3 regions of the Vibrio sp. Vb0937 genome follow, and region 1 is predicted to be linked to each of the others. Evidence: predicted binding sites of a transcription regulator. Region 1 holds the regulator's gene; each other region holds the start of a gene.
The links. Region 1 encodes CRP, which controls carbon source genes, mostly activating them, when cyclic AMP is high. Its sites were predicted from a motif close to TGTGANNNNNNTCACA; they were not measured.
Positions count from the first base shown of each region.

Region 1 (2,277 bases):
AAACTCTACATCTCGTAACAAGGAGTCGTTATGACGCCCGATGTGTTATTTGAATCGCTATGGCAAGATTACATTCAACGTCTTTGCCCTTCGGCTGCTAAAGTGCATCAGCTGCTTCAAGAAGATGAGCCTCTGATTAATGATCATATAGCTTTACGTACCTTCAATATCGCGCCTCTTGGTATTGAAACTCTAGCTAAGCCATTTGTAGCTATTGGTTACAAGGCGTGTGGTGATTACGTTTTCGAAAGCAAAAAGCTGGTTGCTAAGCACTATGAGCACCCAGATCCGAAGCAACCTAAAGTCTTTATTAGTGAGCTAAAAGTTGAAGAGTGCTCGTCTGAGCTACAAGAGATTGTGAAAAATTTGGTGGCACAAGTCGATGCTGACAAGCTGAACGATAGCGCATTCTTACATGGTGGACGCTTGTGGGATTTAAGCTTTGCTGATTACCAAACGTTGGCTAAAGAAAGTGAGTACGCATCTTGGCTTGCGGCGCATGGTTACGGAGCAAACCACTTCACGGTGAGCGTTAACCAGCTCAATGAATATGAAGAAGTGAAGCAGGTAAACGATCATCTGCGTACCGCTGGGTTTACCATTAATGAAAATGGTGGTGAAGTGAAGGGCACTCCTGAGGTGTTGCTAGAGCAGTCATCGACCATGGCAGATAAAGTAGCGGTTCGTTTTAGCGAAGGCACTGAAATTATCCCTGGCGGTTTTTATGAATTTGCTAAGCGCTATCCGATGGAAAATGGTGATTTGTACCCAGGTTTCGTGGCCGCTTCAGCTGACAAAATCTTTGAAAGTACGAATGGCTAAGTTTTAGGGTTAACCTGTTAAGCTTACTCATTAGTGTTCGCTGCACCCTATCTCATTTGGTCATGAGTAAATAAAAAGCCACCAATGTTGCCATTGGTGGCTTTTATAATTTTGTTCGTGTCACTCTAGTTCGAGATTAACGAGTACCGTAAACCACGATGGTTTTACCGTGAGCAGAGATTAGGTTCTGCTCTTCTAGCATCTTCAAGATACGACCTACTGTCTCACGAGAACAGCCAACAATTTGACCGATTTCTTGACGAGTGATCTTGATTTGCATGCCGTCTGGGTGAGTCATTGCGTCTGGTTGTTTTGCAAGGTTCAGAAGCGTCTGAGCGATACGACCAGTTACGTCTAGGAACGCCAGGTCACCCACTTTTTGGCTAGTTACTTGAAGACGACGAGCCATCTGCGCAGAAAGACGCATTAGGATGTCTGGGTTTACTTGGATAAGCTGACGGAACTTCTTGAAAGAAATTTCAGCAACTTCACAAGGAGATTTAGCACGAACCCAAGCTGTGCGCTCTTGGTCTTCCTCGAATAGACCAAGTTCACCAATAAAGTCTCCTTGGTTTAGGTAAGAAAGGATCATCTCCTTACCTTCTTCGTCTTTGATAAGAACCGCAACAGAACCTTTAACGATGTAGTACAAAGTTTCTGCCTTTTCGCCCGCGTGAATTAGCGTGCTCTTTGAAGGGTACTTATGAATATGACAGTGTGAAAGAAACCACTCTAATGTTGGGTCGGTTTGAGGTTTACCTAGAACCATAATATCTCACTTCCTCTGCAGGGTACGCTTGCGCTATCCATATTTTAGCTAAGCCTGAATTAGGCCTACTAGAATAAGAGCACTTTTTATATGCTGCAAGCTCTCTTGTGTTTCGGTAAGAAATAGTATCCTTTTTCGAAAACGATTTCTTGATTTTAATCGTGCCATGATTGAGATTTTGTAAGCAAAACTGTGCACATGATCACGGTATGAAAAGTAAACATCTTCGCTGGCAGGTTTTTAGCCAATTTTCCCTGTTTCGATGAGCTGTTGTAGGATAGGCCGAACTATGAGCTCCATTGCAAAGCTCATCTTACCGCCGGGTACGACAATCGTGTTGTGGCGTGACATGAATGAGCCATCAATCATGGCCAGCAGATATGGGAAGTCGACATTCTTGATACCGCGTAGGCGAATCACCACAAAACTCTCATCCAAACTAGGGATGCCTTTTGCATTAAGTGGGTTGGAAGTATCAACGGTCGGTACGCGCTGGAAGTTGATGTGAGTACGAGAAAACTGCGGAGTGATATAGTTGAGGTAATCGTCCATGGATCGCACGATTGAGTCCATTACCGCTTCACGCGAATGGCCGCGATCGCGAGTGTCACGTACGAATTTTTGGATCCACTCTAAGTTCACAATCGGCACCATGCCAATTAAGAAATCCACATGTTGAGCAACAT
Region 1 is NZ_JAWOTK010000026.1:30,164-32,440, forward strand. It holds gene R7P67_RS19860 (DUF1338 domain-containing protein) at 31-822, shown strand; gene crp (cAMP-activated global transcriptional regulator CRP) at 959-1,591, opposite strand; gene R7P67_RS19870 (phosphoribulokinase) at 1,832-2,277, opposite strand, start outside.

Region 2 (2,277 bases), on a different contig from region 1:
AGTATCCAACGCTTCCAGAAACGATGCTTTCGCTTCTGAGTGCATATCCAAACCGTGAGTAATACCGTCCATTTCAATGTACTCAAGCAACGCTTGTTTTAGTACTGGATTGTTATGGCCGTAATTTAGAGATCCCGCTCCAGCAAGGAAGTCTAAGTATCGTTCACCTTGTTCTGTTTCTAGCCAGCAGCCTTTCGCTTTACGAAAAACGACCGGGAAATTGTTTGAATATGAGCGTACGTTGGATTCCTGCTTTTTGAAAATATCCATGATGAGACCGTTTTTATTTCCTATTGTTTGAGAGGAATGCGATACAAATATTCTGTATCGTGTTTGCCTTTAAAGTGGGCTTCTTCATCCAAAAATGTGCTTACTTGGCCAGAATTGCCGTTCATCGCATCTAACTTTTTGAACAGTGCCCAAGAGGCTTTATTATCTTCCGTGATGGTAGTTTCTACCGATTTAACACCGCCTAATTCCTCTCGGGTGAGAAGTTCTTTCAACATGCGGAATGCTAAACCATGACCTCTAAAGCGAGGTGAGACTGCAACTTGCCAGACAAATAAAACGTCTTGCTCGTCTGGTTTCTGATAACCGGAAATGAAACCTGCGATTTCGCCTTTTTGCTCAACCAAAATACTGGTTTTGCTGAAATGCGTAGACTGTAGGAAATTGCAATAAGATGAGTTCATGTCCAATGGAGGACAGTCTGCAATCAAGCTGTAAATGTCGTCACCATCAGAGATTTTAGGCTCACGAAAAATCCATTTTTTACTTGAGTCTTCTCCAATCTCTGGATAAAGGACCCAAGGTGCTGATGTGATCATGTGAAAATACATATCCTTTGAGGTCTAATTAAATTTCCTTTTTATTATGGGCATCCCTCGCGACTAAAAATCAAATAATCCGCCTTTTTATCGGTATTTTTGTGATTCAAATCACAAAAATAAACCTATTAACCAAAAGTTAAAATAGTTCGAGGTCTAATTTATTAAATAGTCACCTAAATGCACAGTACAAAAAACAACCAGAATAAGACCGTTTTCCATGCTGTTCATTTCTCAGAGAAAAATAGAAATCCAAAAAAAAGCGGCATGCTTTCGCATACCGCTTTTATCAATAATTTAACTGCTGATACTAGTTATTTTGATTTCTTAGAAACCGCCTTTGGACGAGGTTCATCCATCAAACCTTTTATCAAAGATACCGTTGCAACAAGTAAAACAATAGTAAACGGTAAACCAGTCGTCACCGCCATTGCTTGAGCAGCAGCTAGACCACCACCCAACATCAATGCAATCGCAACCAAACCTTCAAACGTACACCAGAACACGCGTTGTGGCGTTGGTGCATCGACCTTACCGCCCGCAGCAATAGTATCAATAACCAGTGATCCTGAGTCAGAAGAGGTAATGAAGAACACCACGACTAAGATAATGCCGACAAAAGATGTTATCTCAGCCAATGGCATAACATCTAACATGGCAAAAAGTTTTAAAGGTAGTTCTGCGTTAAACACCGCCTCGTAGCCATCATTAACGTATTGGCTAATTGCGTTACCGCCAAAAGCCGTCATCCATAACACACAAACTGAAGATGGGATAAGAATAACGCAAATAATAAACTCACGAACTGAACGACCGCGAGACACACGTGCGATGAACATACCCACAAATGGTGACCAAGAAATCCACCACGCCCAGTAAAACGCCGTCCAGCCTTGAGAGTAATTCACATCCTCTCGTCCAAATGGCATAGATAAGGCAGGGATATTAGCCACATAGGAAACGATGTTCTCGAAGAAACCAGTTAAAATCGCAATCGTCGGGCCAACAACAATAACAAATAGCAATAGCAGCGCTGCAAGACCCATGTTGATTTCAGATAAGATTTTCACGCCCTTATCGAGTCCAGCCACAACAGAGATTAAAGCGAGCGCAGTAATACCAATAATCAATATAACCTGCGTGGTATTGGTCATTGGGACATCAAACAGGAAGTTCAAACCCGTTGCGGCTTGAGATGCACCGTAGCCTAGCGATGTTGCTAAACCAAAAACCGTCGCTACCACTGCAAGAATATCGATAATATGACCAGTCCAACCCCATACACGCTCACCAAACAAAGGGTAAAAAATTGAGCGCATGGTGAGTGGCAAACCTTTGTTAAATGAAAAGATAGCCAGTCCAAGAGCCAAGAGCGCGTATATTGACCACGGATGAAGTGCCCAGTGGTAAATCGTCGCAGCCATCCCTAATGCCGAAGCTGCAGTTGCAT
Region 2 is NZ_JAWOTK010000006.1:15,879-18,155, forward strand. It holds gene ectB (diaminobutyrate--2-oxoglutarate transaminase) at 1-270, opposite strand, end outside; gene ectA (diaminobutyrate acetyltransferase) at 291-827, opposite strand; gene R7P67_RS10845 (BCCT family transporter) at 1,142-2,277, opposite strand, start outside.
Region 2: ectA (diaminobutyrate acetyltransferase) is a predicted target of CRP. The motif match lies at 928-943, and genes of this name have one in related genera.

Region 3 (2,277 bases), on a different contig from region 1:
ATGAGCTGTTAGAAACCTTGCTTGAAACGACATTGATGCAGCCAGAGAAAAAAACAGAGGTACTTAAACACTTTATGAGTCAACAGCGCGCGCAAGGCAAACTGCCGGTGGGGGCGTTTGGTGATATCGAATTTGAAACTAACCGAGTTCAGGCGGAAGAGCTGGTGGATAAACTGGCGTTTTTATCTGGTGCGCCTCAAGACGATTTGGAAATCGACCTGACGTTTGATTCCTTGTTTGAGCGAAATGAAGGCGAAGAGAAAAACGTTCGCCTAACAGGTTGGCTGACTCAATGCTACCAATCCGGTTTGATTCGCTATAGAAGCGGTAAGATTCGCTCGCAGGATTACCTTGCTGCGTGGATCGATCACCTTGCCATGTCGGCGTCGGGTCATGCTAAGAAAACTCACATCATTGGTTACGATCGTAAAGAAGGCGCGCTGCATTTGATCTACCCAGAAATTGCCGATGTGCAGTATGCCAAACAGCTACTGACTGAATTAGTTCGCTTATTTTTCGAAGGCATGACTAAGCCTTTGCCTTATTTCCCGAAAACGGCGTTGGCTTGTGTTGAAGCGGGCTTTAGCCGCGGTCAGTGGGTCGATGACGAAGAGAAATCTTTGAAGAAAATGGCTGACGCATTCAATGATGGCTTCATGAGCCCGGGCGAAGGCAGTAATGCGTACATCTCTCGAATTTGGCCTGCTTGGAATGATGAGTTGGCCTCAGAAGTTCGTTTGCTGACAGCATTAGTACTGCAAGGTGCGCGCTTAGCGGTTCAAGACGCTGATGATGTAAAAGCGTAATAAAGACAGCTGGATAAAGAGAAGGAAGAGTAGGGTGGCCGCCAGAAAATCATTATTTTTTGTAGGGCGTTCGCTGTACGGCCACAAGGTCAGAGGGACCATGATACTTTTGTTTAATTCATTTGAGTTGTGCCGCCAAAAAGGTTTGGCTTATCTCGTGGGGCGCATACTAACGGTACGTCTTATGGATAACCGTGAGAAAGATCTCACAAAGCTCTAAATTATCCAACTTGTTAAACATATTAATAGAATTTTTAACTATAGATCACATTTATTAGGTGATACGTCCTAGTAAATAATCCGGAGAGATTCAGCGTTATGGATCAAATGTCAGGTGCAGAGTGTCCTCTACATACGTTAGACCGCACAGAGCAACCTCAACCAACGCCACTAGAACCGATGACGTTTCCTCTGCACGGTGCGAGGTTAATCGAGGCATCAGCAGGTACAGGTAAAACCTTCACTATTGCAGGTTTATATCTGCGTCTTTTGCTTGGTCATGGCAGCGCGGAAACTCGACATCGCGTACCGCTTACGGTCGACCAAATTCTGGTTGTAACCTTTACCGAAGCGGCAACTGCGGAATTACGCGATCGTATCAGGGCAAGAATCCATGATGCGCGAATCGCGTTTGCGCGTGGACAGAGTTCCGACCCGGTGATCCAACCTTTGCTTAATGAGTTTGACGATCACAAGCAAGCCGCAGAAATTTTATTGCAGGCAGAGCGTCAGATGGACGAGGCGGCGGTCTACACCATTCACGGTTTTTGCCAACGTATGCTAACGCAAAATGCGTTTGAATCTGGCAGCCGATTTAATAACGAGTTTGTGACCGATGAAAGTCACCTAAAAGCGCAAGTTGTAGCCGATTACTGGCGCCGCAATTTCTACCCGTTGCCATTTACCTTGGCTGGGGAAATTCGCCAGCTATGGAGCTCTCCATCTGCGTTGTTGTCTGACATCAGCAATTACTTAACCGGCGCGCCGTTAAGCCTTTCTGTTCCAGCAATGAAAGGCAGTTTGGCTGATCTTCATACTGAAAATTTGAAAAAAATTGATGAATTAAAAGCACAGTGGCGAGAAAGCCAAGATGACTTCTTGACGCTGATTTCAGATTCAGATATTAGCAAACGCAGCTACACCAAAAAGTCTCTGCCGACGTCGTTGGAGGCGGTAAACGCTTGGGCAGCAACGGAAACCACAGGTTACGATTATCCAGACAAGCTGGAGAAATTCGCGCAAAACGTCTTGTTGGAAAAAACACCGAAAGGCAGTGCGCCGCAGCACGCGGTATTTGAAGCCATTGAAACATTTCTTGCTAACCCAATCAGCTTAAAAGCGCCACTGCTTGCTCATGCGATTGAGCATTGTCGTGTGATGCTGGCCAACGCGAAAAATCAAAAACAGTGGCTCTCTTTCGATGATTTGCTGACACAACTTTTTGCTTCTATCGATACGGACGAAAGCGAGC
Region 3 is NZ_JAWOTK010000004.1:192,239-194,515, forward strand. It holds gene recC (exodeoxyribonuclease V subunit gamma) at 1-806, shown strand, start outside; gene recB (exodeoxyribonuclease V subunit beta) at 1,134-2,277, shown strand, end outside.
Region 3: recB (exodeoxyribonuclease V subunit beta) is a predicted target of CRP. The motif match lies at 1,000-1,015, and genes of this name have one in related genera.